Regions from separate parts of the Klebsiella sp. B345 genome, predicted to be linked through region 1. Evidence: riboswitches for the same ligand, from Rfam matches in the RefSeq annotation. Region 1 holds a riboswitch; each other region holds the start of a gene.
The links. Region 1 has a riboswitch for thiamine pyrophosphate ahead of thiM (hydroxyethylthiazole kinase). Riboswitches for the same ligand answer to the same signal wherever they lie in the genome.
Positions count from the first base shown of each region.

Region 2: another riboswitch for thiamine pyrophosphate. It lies ahead of thiC (phosphomethylpyrimidine synthase ThiC); the one in region 1 lies ahead of thiM (hydroxyethylthiazole kinase).
Region 3: another riboswitch for thiamine pyrophosphate. It lies ahead of ACMYSO_RS01615 (TenA family protein); the one in region 1 lies ahead of thiM (hydroxyethylthiazole kinase).

Region 1 is NZ_CP180443.1:1,341,906-1,346,921, reverse strand. It holds gene ACMYSO_RS06310 (hypothetical protein) at 511-1,425, shown strand; TPP riboswitch at 1,883-1,979, shown strand; gene thiM (hydroxyethylthiazole kinase) at 2,014-2,790, shown strand; gene thiD (bifunctional hydroxymethylpyrimidine kinase/phosphomethylpyrimidine kinase) at 2,787-3,587, shown strand; gene fbaB (class I fructose-bisphosphate aldolase) at 3,788-4,840, shown strand; gene ACMYSO_RS06290 (FGGY-family carbohydrate kinase) at 4,882-5,016, opposite strand, start outside.
Region 2 is NZ_CP180443.1:3,228,477-3,233,492, reverse strand. It holds gene nfi (deoxyribonuclease V) at 1-155, opposite strand, end outside; gene hemE (uroporphyrinogen decarboxylase) at 165-1,229, opposite strand; gene nudC (NAD(+) diphosphatase) at 1,269-2,042, opposite strand; gene rsd (sigma D regulator) at 2,136-2,633, shown strand; TPP riboswitch at 2,687-2,839, shown strand; gene thiC (phosphomethylpyrimidine synthase ThiC) at 2,926-4,833, shown strand; gene thiE (thiamine phosphate synthase) at 4,833-5,016, shown strand, end outside.
Region 3 is NZ_CP180443.1:344,958-349,973, reverse strand. It holds gene ACMYSO_RS01630 (DUF4056 domain-containing protein) at 1-699, opposite strand, end outside; gene ACMYSO_RS01625 (hypothetical protein) at 752-1,711, opposite strand; gene ACMYSO_RS01620 (BamA/TamA family outer membrane protein) at 1,728-2,855, opposite strand; TPP riboswitch at 3,152-3,253, shown strand; gene ACMYSO_RS01615 (TenA family protein) at 3,319-4,014, shown strand; gene ACMYSO_RS01610 (ABC transporter ATP-binding protein) at 4,011-4,739, shown strand; gene ACMYSO_RS01605 (ABC transporter permease) at 4,736-5,016, shown strand, end outside.

The sequences.
Region 1 (5,016 bases):
TTTTTACTTTTTTTCTCAAGAAATGGCGAGATGGTGTTCATGAATGGCAGGTGGGCTGCTTCTTCTGGTGGCAATTCTTACCACATAATTACTTTGACATCAATCATCTGTTTCTGGTGCGAAAAAGCACTAATGGCAAAGCAAAAATGCAACGCATTGAAGTGATATAAAAATATTTCACAGAATCACCATTTGGGTATTGACAAACGTTAGTCTTTTCTGTTAAGATAGCATTAGGTAGGGAGAAAACTACCAACACTTTTCAGCCCTGGGCGGGGTAACTGCCTGGGGCTTTTTGCATCCAAAATTTGAAGGAGGCCATTATTGAAGTATTACAGCAGTGATCAGGTTTTTAATGACCTGGTAAGCGGCGAAGTAAAACGCCACGTTATTTACGCATCTATGCAAGCAGCAAAATCGAGAGGGTATGCAGGCCGAATGATAATGTTTCAATCTGCGATTATCCGTTATGACCAACACCGTAAGGAGAACACCAACTAAGGAGGTACATTGATTCAAGCATATGAAGACGGTTATTTTTTCAGAGATACCCCGCACCACGATCACAGCCCACTGTCAGATTTTTCCACGCCTACCCAAATACTCGTTTCTTTAGATAATGTTCTCTACGTTGTCATAGAGGAAGACGGTGAAATTATTAACTATGACTCTACAGAGTATTTGCTTGGTGGTGGCATTGTTCAGGATCTGCATTTGAGCTACTCGACAGCAGACACCGCCAAATCAAAACAGGCCCACCGTGAATACGCTAATAAGTTGGGCGACCTTCCAGGGAATGCAGCCTACAACGGGATAAGAGAGTTTGCAGACGTATTGAGCAAGCCGGATTTCACGAAAGTGTTTGCATTATGTCAGGAAGTTGACAGGCGAAATGTAGCGTTTATCAAACGTGCAAATTTATGCGCAATTCTCAACACCACGCCGGATCATCTCAATCGAGTTTTATCTGGTCTTGAGTGTAAGCACTATATCAAAGTAGATAAAGCCGAACATGAAAAAGGCGTGTTGAAAATTTGGGTTAACCCTTCTTTCATCTGGAAAGGTAATTTAGCCAATCGTTGGATCTCCGGACACATGCAAGGCTTTCCGATCTTGGAGCGTAAACGCCCCGTAAAACGTTCTGACGTGCTCGACACGCTCACGGCTGCTGCAATGGTTGCTTATGATACCTGGCACATTAAACACGGCTATAAGGCCAATCAGCCTCATTCTAATGAATGGTACGCAGAGATCACGCTGTACGACAAAGCCCACGGCGAAGGGGTGAGACTTGCAGCAGAAAATCAGGCATTGAGCAGGTTATTGAACCCGGCAACATCTGAGGGGGATTTTATGCTTGAGCTCTTCACTCCGGCGCAGTATCGAACACACTTGAACTCATTAGCAAGGCTATCAAGGAGATGAACATTTGGTAAAACTTGGCATTGACCGTATTCCAATTGATGACGTTGGAAGGGGGAAAGAAACGTTCTTGGCAGCACTTGAACATCCAGCGCAAGGGCTACTCAGACAAAGGCTGCGGAAGCAATGTCGGTGTCTCTGAGAACAGTTCGAAGCTATTGGAACCAAGAGGTTTGCGTATGATCACCGCACTTTATTGGTATCTCCTGTTCCTGTTTATCTGGGATGTAATCCGCACCTTTGAACGACGTAGAAAAACAGAACGCAAAACTGAATCTCGGAATCCATGAGGTCTTGGGTTATATCACAAAGGAGCTTAACGGCTCCTTTTTTCGTTTCTGTGGTGGGGTACAAACTGAGGTACAAGCTGGGGTACAGCGTGAAGAAGCGATAACCGGAAGGGCGGGCTTGCAAGAGCAAGCAACTTCCCCTAAGCTGGCAAAAAGTATAGAGATTCAATCTACATGACTCGGGGTGCCCCATCTCTGATGGGCTGAGAAATACCCGTACCACCTGATCTGGATAATGCCAGCGTAGGGAAGTCAGAGACCACAAGGTCGTTGCTTCTACGTCGCCTGGCTGGAGCACACGATGCAAACTGAGCCACTCAATCCCGCGCATATTGCGCACCTGCAACATCTGTTTCGCCGCCATTCTCCCCTTGTGCACTGCATGACCAACGATGTGGTACAGACCTTTACCGCCAACGTTCTGCTGGCGATCGGCGCCTCGCCGGCGATGGTTATTGACCCGCAAGAAGCGGCGCAGTTTGCTGCTATCGCCGATGGACTGCTGATTAACGTCGGCACCTTAACCGTTGACCGTGCGGAAGCCATGCGCGGTGCGGCGCTCAGTGCGCAAAATGCCGGTAAACCCTGGACGCTGGATCCGGTGGCGGTCGGGGCATTAACCCTGCGCAGCACCTTCTGCCATGAACTGCTGAGCCTGCAGCCGGCAGCCATTCGCGGCAACGCCTCGGAAATTATGGCGCTGGCCGGCATGAGCGCCGGCGGGCGCGGCGTGGACACCACCGATACCGCCGCCGCGGCGCTACCGGCCGCCCAGGCGCTGGCCCGACAGATCAATACCATTGTGGCGGTGACCGGCGAAGTGGATTACATCACCGACGGGCAGCGCACGCGCACGGTCAGCGGCGGCGATGTGCTGATGACCCGGGTTGTGGGCACCGGCTGTGCGCTCTCCGCTGTAGTGGTCGCCAGTACCGCCATGCCCGGCGACCGCCTTGAGAACGTTGCCGCCGCCTGCGGCCTGATGAAACAGGCCGGTGGCCTGGCGGCTCAAGGCAGAGGACCGGGCAGCTTTACCCCGGCATTCCTTGACGCACTATATGGGGAGTTACAGGGATGAAACGGATTAATGCACTGACCATCGCCGGTACCGATCCCAGCGGCGGCGCCGGGATCCAGGCCGATCTGAAAACGTTCTCTGCGCTGGGGGCCTATGGCTGCTCGGTGATCACCGCGCTGGTGGCGCAAAACACCCGCGGCGTGCAGTCGGTCTATCGTATCGAACCCGACTTTGTTGCCGCCCAGCTGGATTCCGTGTTCAGTGACGTGCGCATCGATACCACCAAAATTGGCATGCTGGCGGAAACGGACATCGTGGAGGCGGTGGCCGAGCGACTGGCCCGCTATCAGATCGACAACGTGGTGCTGGATACGGTGATGCTGGCGAAAAGCGGCGACCCGCTGCTCAGCGCCTCCGCGGTGGACACACTACGCAAGCGCCTGCTGCCGCGGGTGTCGCTGATTACCCCGAATCTGCCGGAAGCGGCGGCGCTGCTGGATGCCCCTCATGCGCGTAACGAGAAAGAGATGCTGGAACAGGGGAGGGCGCTGCTGGCGATGGGCTGCGGTGCTGTGCTGATGAAAGGCGGCCATCTCGATGACGCCGAAAGTCCGGACTGGCTGTTTACCCGCGACGGCGAACAACGCTTCACCGCACCGCGGGTACAGACCAAAAATACCCATGGGACCGGCTGTACGCTCTCAGCGGCGCTGGCCGCACTGCGCCCACGCTATGCCGACTGGGGGCAAACGGTGGCGGAAGCCAAAGGCTGGCTCTCTGCGGCGCTGGCGCAGGCCGATTCGCTGGAAGTGGGCCACGGCATCGGGCCGGTGCACCATTTCCACGCGTGGTGGTAAACAGGTAACGCTCTCTGCTGGCTGAGGGATGTCGAGAGCATTATCTGAGCCAGCGAGTCCCGATTCCAGCCGGTTAAAAGCGCTGAAAAATGCGATCCCGGCTGGAAAATATGCTAAGTCGGTACCAGGCTTAACCTGCCCAAATACTTGGGTCAGGAAAAGACATGCCGGCTGCGGCCGGCGCTAACGGGAGCATAGCTATGACTGATATTACGCAGTTGCTTGGCAAAGATGCCGACAGCCTTTTACAGCACCGTTGTATGACCATTCCAGCTGACCAGCTTTATCTTCCGGGGTCAGATTATGTCGACCGGGTGATGGTGGATAACAACCGTCCGCCGGCGGTGCTGCGTAATATGCAAACCCTCTACAATACCGGGCGCCTGGCAGGGACCGGATACCTCTCCATCCTACCGGTTGACCAGGGCGTGGAACACTCGGCAGGCGCCTCGTTTGCCGCCAACCCGCTCTACTTTGATCCGAAAAATATCGTCGAACTGGCTATTGAAGCCGGTTGCAACTGCGTGGCGTCCACCTATGGCGTTCTGGCCTCGGTATCACGCCGCTACGCGCACCGCATTCCCTTCCTGGTGAAGCTTAACCACAACGAAACCCTCAGCTACCCGAACACCTTTGACCAGACGCTGTACGCCAGCGTGGAGCAGGCCTTCAATATGGGTGCGGTGGCGGTTGGGGCGACGATCTATTTCGGTTCCGAGGAGTCGCGTCGCCAGATTGAAGAGATTTCTGCGGCCTTTGAACGCGCGCATGAGCTGGGCCTGGTGACCGTGCTGTGGGCTTATCTGCGTAACCCGGCGTTCAAAAAAGACGGCGTCGACTATCATGTGTCGGCCGATCTCACCGGCCAGGCGAACCATCTGGCGGCCACCATTGGCGCCGATATCGTGAAGCAGAAAATGGCGGAAAATAACGGCGGCTATAAAGCGGTTAACTTTGGCTATACCGACGATCGCGTGTACAGCAAACTGACCTCGGAAAACCCGATTGACCTGGTGCGCTATCAGCTGGCGAACTGCTATATGGGCCGTGCCGGGTTAATCAACTCCGGCGGTGCGGCGGGTGGCGAAACCGACCTGTCGGATGCCGTGCGTACCGCGGTCATCAACAAGCGTGCCGGCGGGATGGGGCTGATCCTCGGTCGTAAAGCGTTTAAAAAGTCGATGAGCGACGGCGTGAAGCTGATTAATGCGGTGCAGGATGTCTATCTGGACGGCAAAGTGACCATTGCCTGAGTACCGGCCCCTCTCAGCGAGAGGGGCCTCATTTTACCGACCTAGTGGCGAAGCAAGCGGGCAGCCTGCTGCAGCGCCAGATAGGCTTCATAACGGCGTTGATGCAGTGCCTGATACGACGTCGCACAACGGTAGGTTTTATCCACCCGGGTAAACTGCTTCATGGCCTCAGGCAG
Region 2 (5,016 bases), 1.9 Mb from region 1:
AGCAACACCATGGCCGCCCGCGTCACTGCGCCGTCTTGCTCAAAACCGACGTCCGCGCCACCGATCAGCCCGCAAGCATCCGGATCCCAGCGATCCTCACGGATAACCGAGCCGGCCAGCATCTGCTGACTGGCACGAAGGGACGTCAGATCCATCGCCATACCTTAGCGATGATATTGTGCTGAAAGTCGGTGCACCGCCTCGACAAACACGCCGGCATGCTCAGGATCCACATCCTGATGAATACCATGACCGAGGTTGAAGACGTGACCTTCACCCTGACCAAAGCCGGCAAGAATCGATCCGACTTCTTCTTCAATACGGCCCGCAGGCGCATACAGCATAGAAGGATCCATATTCCCCTGCAGCGCCACTTTATGGCCGACACGACGCCGGGCATCGGCAATATCGGTCGTCCAGTCGAGGCCCAGCGCATCGCAGCCGGTCTCCGCCATTGCTTCCAGCCACTGTCCGCCACCTTTAGTGAACAGCGTGACCGGTACGCGACGGCCTTCGTGTTCACGCAGCAGGCCATCCACGATTTTGTGCATGTAGTAGAGCGAGAACTGCTGATAATCGCGACCGGTCAGCACGCCGCCCCAGGTATCGAAAATCATCACCGACTGCGCGCCGGCTTTAATCTGGGCATTCAGATACAGCGTGACGCTTTTTGCCAACTTATCGAGCAGAGCATGCAGCGCCTGCGGGTCGGCATACATCATTTTTTTGATCACGGTGAAGGCTTTGCTGCTGCCACCTTCCACCATATAGGTCGCCAGCGTCCACGGGCTACCGGAGAAGCCAATCAGCGGAACATCGCCATTGAGCGCGCGGCGAATGGTGCGCACGGCATTCATCACATAGCCGAGTTCATCTTCCGGGTCGGGCACCGGCAGTTTATCGACATCGGCTTTGCAGGTGATGGTCGAGGTGAAGCGTGGACCTTCGCCGGCTTCGAAGTACAGCCCAAGCCCCATCGCATCCGGGATGGTCAGGATATCGGAGAAGAGGATCGCCGCATCCAGCGCATAGCGACGCAGTGGCTGCAACGTAACTTCACAGGCAAGCTCGGCGTTTTTACACAGCGACATAAAGTCGCCCGCTTGCGCACGAGTCGCTTTGTACTCCGGTAAATAGCGGCCAGCCTGACGCATCATCCAGACAGGGGTCACGTCCACAGGCTGGCGTAACAGCGCTCGCAGGTAACGATCGTTTTTTAGTTCGGTCATGTTATTCATCCTGATCCCATTTTACGCCAGTGTATCACGTCACTCCGCCTCTGCCCGACACAGTGCCACGGTATCTTCTATCAGCCGGCGCGCCACGGTCCCCGGCGGCGGCAATAGTGGTAAATCGTCGTAGCGATACCAGCCCGCCTGCAGCAGCTCTTTCTTGTCGATCACAATGTCGCCGCTATCATACTCCGCCATAAACGCGGTCATCAGCGACTGGGGGAATGGCCACGGCTGGGAGGTCACATAGCGCAGATTTTTCACCTTCAGGCCGCACTCTTCCATCACTTCGCGGGCCACCGCCTGTTCCAGGGTCTCCCCCACTTCGACAAATCCGGCCAGCACCGTGTGTACGCCGTTACGATGACGGGTATGCTGTGCCAGCAGGATCGTATCGTCCCGACGGATCGCCACGATCATGCACGGGGCAATTTGCGGGTAGTAGCGCTCGCGGCAGTGGCCACACAGCATCGCCCATTCGGTTTTGCTCGGGTGCATCGGGTGGCCGCAGTAACCGCAGAATTTATGCGAACGATAAAACTCGCTCAGTTGGATGCCGCGCCCCGCCAGCTGAAACAGCCCCGGATCGCTATCCAGCACCTGGCGTAACGATCCCATATCTTGCCGACGATCCTGGCGCACCATCCACACCGCATCACCTTGCCATTCACCGATATGCAGCGCGTGCTGGCCGACAAGATTGAAATTTACCGCTTCGCCATGTGGTAATTCCCCGCCGGGTAACCATAATTTTTGTTCGTGACTGACGATCCACCAGCCGCGATCTAATTTTTCAATAATACGATCCATATCTATTGCACTACCTTCGTTTTACTGGCACTTTTAACATTATATTTACATTTTGGTGAGCAACGTTATTTTCTTAAACTTGCGGAGTCAACCATGTTAAACCAGCTGGAAAACCTAACGGAACGTGTTGGAGGCAGTAATAAACTGGTCGATCGCTGGCTACATGTACGTAAGCATTTGCTCGTGGCTTACTACAAGCTGGTTGGCCTGAAGCCCGGCAAAGAATCCTTTATGCGACTGAACGAAAAGGCGCTGGATAATTTTTGCCAAAGCCTGGTGGACTACCTCTCCTCCGGCCATTTTAATATTTATGAACGTATTCTTGGCGAAATGGAAGGCAATACACCACTTTTGGCCGCGACCAAACTCTATCCGCAGCTGGAAGCCAACACTCAGCTGATTATGGATTGCTACGACTCCTGCCTCGAAAACGCCATCGACCACGATAACTATCTCGAATTTCAGCAGGCACTGTCCGATATCGGCGAAGCGCTGGAAGCGCGATTCGCGCTGGAAGACAAGCTGATCGTGCTGGCGATATCGCACAACCTGAAAGACAACATCAGTGACAATATCGCGCCGACAGCTTGAGTTGTGCGCTGTTAACGAGTAGTTTACATACGTTCCCCCTCGCTGGAGGGGGATGTATCTTGTCGGAGTGCCCATTTTCCACAACAGCGTTCGTGATGCCTCAAGGCAGCACGAAGGATGAAGCGGAAAAGGCTGAGACCGTTAATTCGGGATCCGCGGAACCTGATCAGGCTAATACCTGCGAAGGGAACAAGAGTAAACTGTCCTATGCGACCGTCCCTCCAGGACCGATCGCCTCTGTTACTCCATCCGTCGTCTGACAAGCCATGTCCTTTTTCATCTGGAATGCGCTATGTCTGCAACAAAATCTGAACCAAAACTCACCCGTCGGGAACAGCGCGAACGCGCCCAGCATTTTATCCATACCCTGGAAGGGACCGCCTTTCCCCGCTCGCAACGCATCTACATCCAAGGCCAGCAGGCGGATATCCGCGTACCGATGCGGGAAATCCAACTCAGTCCCACCTTGATTGGCGGTGATAAAGCCCAGCCGCAGTACGAACAAAACGAAGCGATCCCGGTGTACGACACCTCCGGCCCTTATGGCGACCCCGACGTGGCGATCGATGTGCGCCAGGGCCTGTCAACGCTGCGCCAGCCGTGGATTGATGCACGCGATGACAGCGAACCGCTGCAGGAACGTAGCTCCCTGTATACCAAAGCGCGTCTCGCCGATGACGATCTTGATACGCTGCGTTTTCGTGGCCAGCTGACGCCACGGCGCGCGAAACCTGGCAAATGCGTCACCCAACTCCACTATGCCCGTCAGGGGATCGTGACGCCTGAAATGGCGTTCATCGCTATCCGTGAAAACATGGGCCGGGAGCGCATACGCGGGGAGGTATTGCGCCACCAGCATCCGGGGGAAAGTTTCGGCGCCCGACTGCCGGACAATATCACTGCAGAATTCGTCCGCGATGAGGTCGCTGCCGGACGGGCCATCATCCCTGCCAACATCAACCACCCGGAATCTGAGCCGATGATTATCGGCCGCAACTTCCTGGTGAAGGTCAACGCCAACATCGGCAACTCGGCGGTGACTTCCTCCATCGAAGAAGAGGTGGAAAAACTGGTGTGGTCAACGCGCTGGGGCGCCGATACGGTGATGGATTTGTCCACCGGGCGGTATATTCACGAGACTCGCGAATGGATCCTGCGTAACAGCCCGGTTCCCATCGGCACCGTGCCGATTTACCAGGCGCTGGAGAAGGTCAACGGGATCGCCGAGAACCTCACCTGGGAAGCCTTTCGCGATACCCTGCTGGAGCAGGCGGAACAGGGCGTCGACTATTTCACGATCCATGCCGGCGTCCTGCTGCGCTATGTGCCGATGACCGCCAGACGCCTGACCGGCATTGTCTCCCGCGGCGGCTCTATCATGGCCAAATGGTGCCTCTCGCATCATCAGGAAAACTTCCTCTACCAGCATTTCCGCGATATCTGTGAGATTTGCGCCGCCTATGATGTCTCCCTCTCCCTCGGCGACGGCCTGCGCCCCGGCTCGATTCAGGATGCCAACGATGAAGCGCAGTTTGCCGAGCTGCATACCCTGGGTGAGCTGACCAAAATCGCCTGGGAATATGATGTGCAGGTGATGATTGAAGGCCCGGGCCACGTGCCAATGCAAATGATCCGCCGCAATATGACCGAGGAACTCGAGCACTGCCATGAAGCGCCGTTCTATACGCTGGGGCCGCTGACCACCGATATCGCCCCGGGCTATGACCACTTCACCTCCGGCATCGGCGCGGCGATGATCGGCTGGTTCGGCTGTGCCATGCTCTGTTATGTAACCCCGAAAGAGCACCTCGGCCTGCCGAATAAAGAAGATGTGAAACAGGGGCTGATCACCTACAAAATTGCGGCCCACGCTGCGGATCTGGCGAAAGGCCATCCCGGCGCGCAGATCCGTGATAATGCCATGTCCAAAGCCCGTTTTGAATTCCGCTGGGAAGACCAGTTCAACCTCGCCCTCGACCCGTTCACCGCCCGTGCCTATCACGACGAAACGCTACCGCAGGAATCCGGCAAAGTCGCCCATTTCTGCTCCATGTGCGGGCCCAAATTCTGTTCAATGAAAATCACCCAGGAAGTGCGGGACTATGCCGCCCGCCAGAACATCGAAAGCGGAATGGCCGATAAGTCGCAGGACTTCCGCGCTCGCGGCGGTGAAATCTATTTACGTAAGGAGCAAGCCTGATGTATCAACCCGATTTTCCGTCCGTTCCGTTCCGGTTAGGCCTCTACCCGGTCGTCGATAGCGTGGTCTGGATCGAACGCCTGCTACGCGCTGGCGTGCGTACCCTTCAGCTACGCATTAAAGATAAGCGCGATAGCGAAGTTGAAGCCGATGTCATCGCCGCGATCGCGCTCGGGCGCCAAT
Region 3 (5,016 bases), 1.0 Mb from region 1:
ATCGACGGAGTCGACATGGCCTTGCAGAATCACGTTAATCGCAAGCCTGGCGCCCAGCAGATTCGAATAGAGATCTTCCGGCGAAAATGCCGAGATCTCTTCAGAAAAGCCCGGCACCGACTGGAAGCCATACCATTGGGCAATCTCGTGCCACTGCGCCAGCTCATAGGCCAGATGGCCTGCCAGCCAGGCGGCAATTTCATAGCGTTGATGCATCGACGCCGGTGGTGTGAAGGCATTCAGCTGAATTCGCCGTACCCCCAGCTCTTCGCTGTAGAACACCCGTCCGGTTTGTCCCAGCTTAGGGAAAATACGGCTAAACAGATAAAAGGTGTTGTCTGCCGTATCGCGAACATGGGCAATATCAATAAACCCACCGCGCCGGGTATAGATCAAGCCATTTTTCTCTTCGCTCAGGCCCACCAGATTTTTGACCGCCCCTAACGCGCTGTCGTTGTAACGATGCCGCCCCAGCGTATCGAGGGTTAACACGTTGCCAATCTGATAGACCGGAATCGGTACGCCGATAGCCCTGACATGCAGGTCATAACCAAAGGCGCAGCACGGACGCAACGATTCCGGCGCCGTCAGATGACTGACTACCGGAGTCACATGGGTAACGGGAACGATCGGCAATACCGGGTCCTGGGCACAGACCGAAAAGGCGGCCGCCAATAATACAAACAAGCCATAACGCATTAACATTGTCTCCAGGACAGAAAATTATGCATCACAAACAGCGCCTGTGATGTTAAAAACGGTACTCTCCGGCGACAAAGAAACTATTACGTTCGTTAAAGCCAATCTCTGTTAGCACGTTAAAATTCTGCGTAATTTCATACTGTGCCCCGATCAGCATATTCCATGGCGAAGAGAGGCGCTGCTTCACATCGAACTTACCCTGATCGTCTTTATTGACGGCGGCAATTAACGGCTGAAGCTCCGGCGGCATATGCAAATCAGAGAGGTTGCCTTTGAACTCCTGCTGGACGTTCTGGTACATGCTGCCCACCCAGATACTTAAATTCGACGGCCCGGCAATCCCCTGCAGATTAAAGCGATAGCCTACGCGCGGTGACACGGTAGTGGCGGAGATTTTCCCATCGAGAATATCAAAATCGGTGCGGGTATAGTTGGTATCCACCAGAGCAAACCAGTTGCCATAGCCCCCGGCGAGGGTAAAGCCGGTGCCCCAGGTGGTCCCTTTAAAATCCAGCGCGAAGTCGATATTTTGCAGCTGGCCGCTTTCATACAAACGATGCACCGAACCAGCAATCACCCGGTCCAGACCGCTGTATTTTGACGGGTCGGCGTCAACGGAAACTTTTGACAACGAGGAGCCCCGGGTATGGCCGACGATGCCGTAGACATTGAGGAACGGAAACACCCACATATCCAGGCGCAGGTTTTCGGTTTTGCTTTTCTGCCGTGTATGGCCGGCGTCAATGGCGAACATATCGCTGGGTATGGCGTGATTGCCGAGCGCCAGACCGGAAAAAGAGATGCTGTCGACCAGGATATCCTGGCGAATGTTCATATAACTTAAATTGACCCCGAACGGCAGCGGAATGGAATATCCACGCGCTCTTGCTTCATCGCCCCAGATCGGGAAATAGCTGTCGCTAGTGCTGCCAGTACTGTCGGCAGCGCTGGCTCCCCAGGCAGTACCCGACGTTAATAACAACGTAATTACGGTTTTAGTCCATCGCATTTTCTTTTATCTGACCTTAAAGTCCGGAACCTACATTAAAATAGACCGCTTGCTCATGTTCGCTAAAGGCGATATCGATCCCCGTATGTAATCCATACTGGCGCGCTATCAGGTAACGAAAACCTGTCCCCCACGCCACTTCTGTCTGGTCCCACAATGCATGCGCCTCATCGGCAGCACTACCGACGCCAACAAATCCTTGCAGGATCCAGCGCGGTGTAAATTCCCAGGCAAGCTGGGTTTGTGCGGTCGTCACATAATCGCCCTGATAGCGATAACGGGAAATGCCGCGTAATTCGATATAAGGACGCGCCATTGGCGTCAGGTGATTATCGTGATGCGTCAACGACTGGTAGTTACCGGCGACGGCGAGCGTCAGCGTGCGGCTCAGCGGGAAAAAGTATTTCCCGTCCAAAGAGAACTGGTTGTAGTGATAATCGCCGCCTAACAATGAACGGTAGAACCGGTACTCCCCCTGCACCGATAACCCTTTCTTAGGATAGAAAAAATTATCCGTAGTGTCATATTCAGCCACTACCCCTAAGGCTGAAGAGGTACTCTCCTGGCCGAACACCTGCTGCCAGACTCGGTTGACGACCGAGTTTTCGGCTGAAATATCGGTTTTCGCGTAGACCTGAGACGCGCCAACAAACACCGGCGAATCGCCGACGCGGAACAACAGTTTCTGTAACCCACCATAGCCTTTGGTTTGTGAGTGAATGGCCTTATTTTTATCAAAATGACTTAAGCCGTCGCCGTAGATATCAAGTTTGATATTGGCGTAGCCCATCATCACCAGGTAACGAATGTGGTCGTCATTCCAGGTATGGCGATGACCGCCGCCGACAAACCAGGTGCCGTTCTGCGTCGCGCCACCGCCAAAAGCAGTCATCGGTGGGGGAATAAAATTATCCCCTTTGCGGGTGCCTTTACCGTGCAAAAAAAGGCCAAACAGACCGCCGCCATAACCCACCGCCGGCTCGGTGATGACCATCGGCACGGGAAGGAATCCGTACTGGTTATCCTGCAGATAATGACTCATATCGAGCATGCCATCTTCGGGATCAAACAGACTGCCCGCCATAGCAGGAGTAGAAAGCGGCCCGATAAGCGCTAGCAGTATGGTTGAAAGCGGAAACTTCATGCACTCTCCGGGGCTAAGATGGGTTCTGAACGCCCAGGTAACTGAAGAATAATGGGTTTCAGATAGCAAAAATATATCCTATGGCGCCCTGAACTACCAATTTTCGGTTACAGGTTTTCTTTAATTTTGGACAAAATAAGGAGATTTAGCACACAAATTGCTAACAAAAGTTAACGAGGATATGCAACGAGCGAGGCGGATTGAGGTTATCATATTGAGTGACGTTGTCACTTATCCTGCCACTTTTCAGCGATGAACCAGGGGATTGTAATCAAAAAGTGAATGCCGTATAACATGGCGAAACCGAGGGGTGTCCCGTGAGGGCTGAGATGGCGTAAGCCGAACCCTTTGAACCTGATCTGGGTCATGCCAGCGAAGGGACGGGTCGGCAATTTTGCCACGTTACCGCCATTGCCTGTTCATACTTCCGCACGCCCGGATCTCCCCTTACTCAGGAGGTCCTGTGATTCTTCCCCTCTTCACCCAGGGTATTTATGGTCGTCTGCGCCAGCAGGCGGGAGACGACTGGACAGACTACGTCGCCCACCCTTTTGTTCGCCAGCTTGCTGACGGCTCCCTGCCTGAATCGGCCTTCCGCCGCTATCTGACCCAGGACTATCTGTTCCTGATCCACTTTGCCCGCAGCTATGCCCTGCTGGTTAGCAAACTGCGCACGCTGCCGGAGATGCGCACCGCGGCCGCCTCTCTGAACGCTATTTTGGGCGAACTGCCGCTGCATGTCGGCTATTGCGCGGGCTGGGGGCTGGACGAAGCGCAGATGGCTGCCGAACGCGAAGCCCCTGAAACGGTGAACTACACCCGCTACGTGCTGGATATCGGCCATTCCGGCGATGCGCTGGACCTTCTGGTGGCGCTGATGCCCTGCGTTGCCGGCTACGCGGAGATTGGTCTCGGGCTACTGCACGACCCAGATACCCGCTTTACCGATAACCCATATGCGTCGTGGATCCGTAACTACGGCGACGCCGGCTATCTCGACGGCGTCACTGCCGCCATTGGTCTGCTGGAAACCTTGTGGCAACAGCGCGGTGCTGAATCACGTATTGCGGAACTGAGTGAAATTTTCACTACCGCGACGCGGCTGGAAGCAAACTTCTGGCAAATGGGGCTGAATGCCGCCACGGAGGCTCAGGCGTGACTGCCCCCACTCTTCATGTCCGGGATCTGAGCCTGCAGTTTGGCGCACGGATGATTTTCGCCGATCTGTCGTTCGATCTTCCCGGCGGACAGTGGACCTCATTGTTGGGGGCCAGCGGCGTGGGGAAAACCAGCCTGCTGCGGATTATCGCCGGGCTGGCCTCGCCGAGCCACGGGCGGGTTTACGCCAGCGATGGCGAGCCGCTCGGCCACCGCCTGGCGTGGATGGGGCAAAAAGATCTGCTGTATCCCTGGCTGAGCGTACGCGAGAACGTCGCGCTGGGGGCGAGGCTACGCGGAGAACGAACCGACACAGCCCGCGTGAACCGCCTGTTAGAACAGGTTGGGCTCAGCCACTGCGCCGACGATCGCCCCGCCGCGCTCTCCGGCGGCATGCGTCAGCGGGCAGCGCTGGCACGCACCTTATACGAAGACCGCCCGCTGGTGCTGATGGATGAACCCTTTTCCGCACTGGATACCATTACCCGCACGCGTATCCAGACGCTGGCGGCGGAGTTGCTGGTTGACCGTACCGTGGTGCTGATTACGCACGATCCCATGGAAGCCTGCCGCCTGAGCCATCGGCTGCTGGTGCTCTCGCCCGCGGCGGGCGGCATGGACGACTCACACCATCTGGCGGGTGTTCCCCCCCGCGCACCGGACGATCCGGTGCTGCTGACCAGCCAGGCTGAACTGCTGCAACAGTTGATGAGGGCCAACGGATGAGCGGCAAACTGTTTCGCGGCGGCGTGGTGTTCTGCGGTCTGTTGCTGCTGTGGTGGCTGGCGAGCCGCAGCGGCATCCCGGCGTTCCTGCTACCGTCACCCGCAGCGGTGGCCGAAGCTTTGTGGGTTAACCGCAGCTGGCTGGGCTGGCACACTCTGGTCACGCTCAGTGAGATCCTCAGCGGTCTGGTACTTGGCGTGCTGCTCGGGGTGGCGCTGGCCCTGTGCATGATTATCTCTCCACGGTTGCAACGCTGGCTGATGCCGCTGGTGCTGAC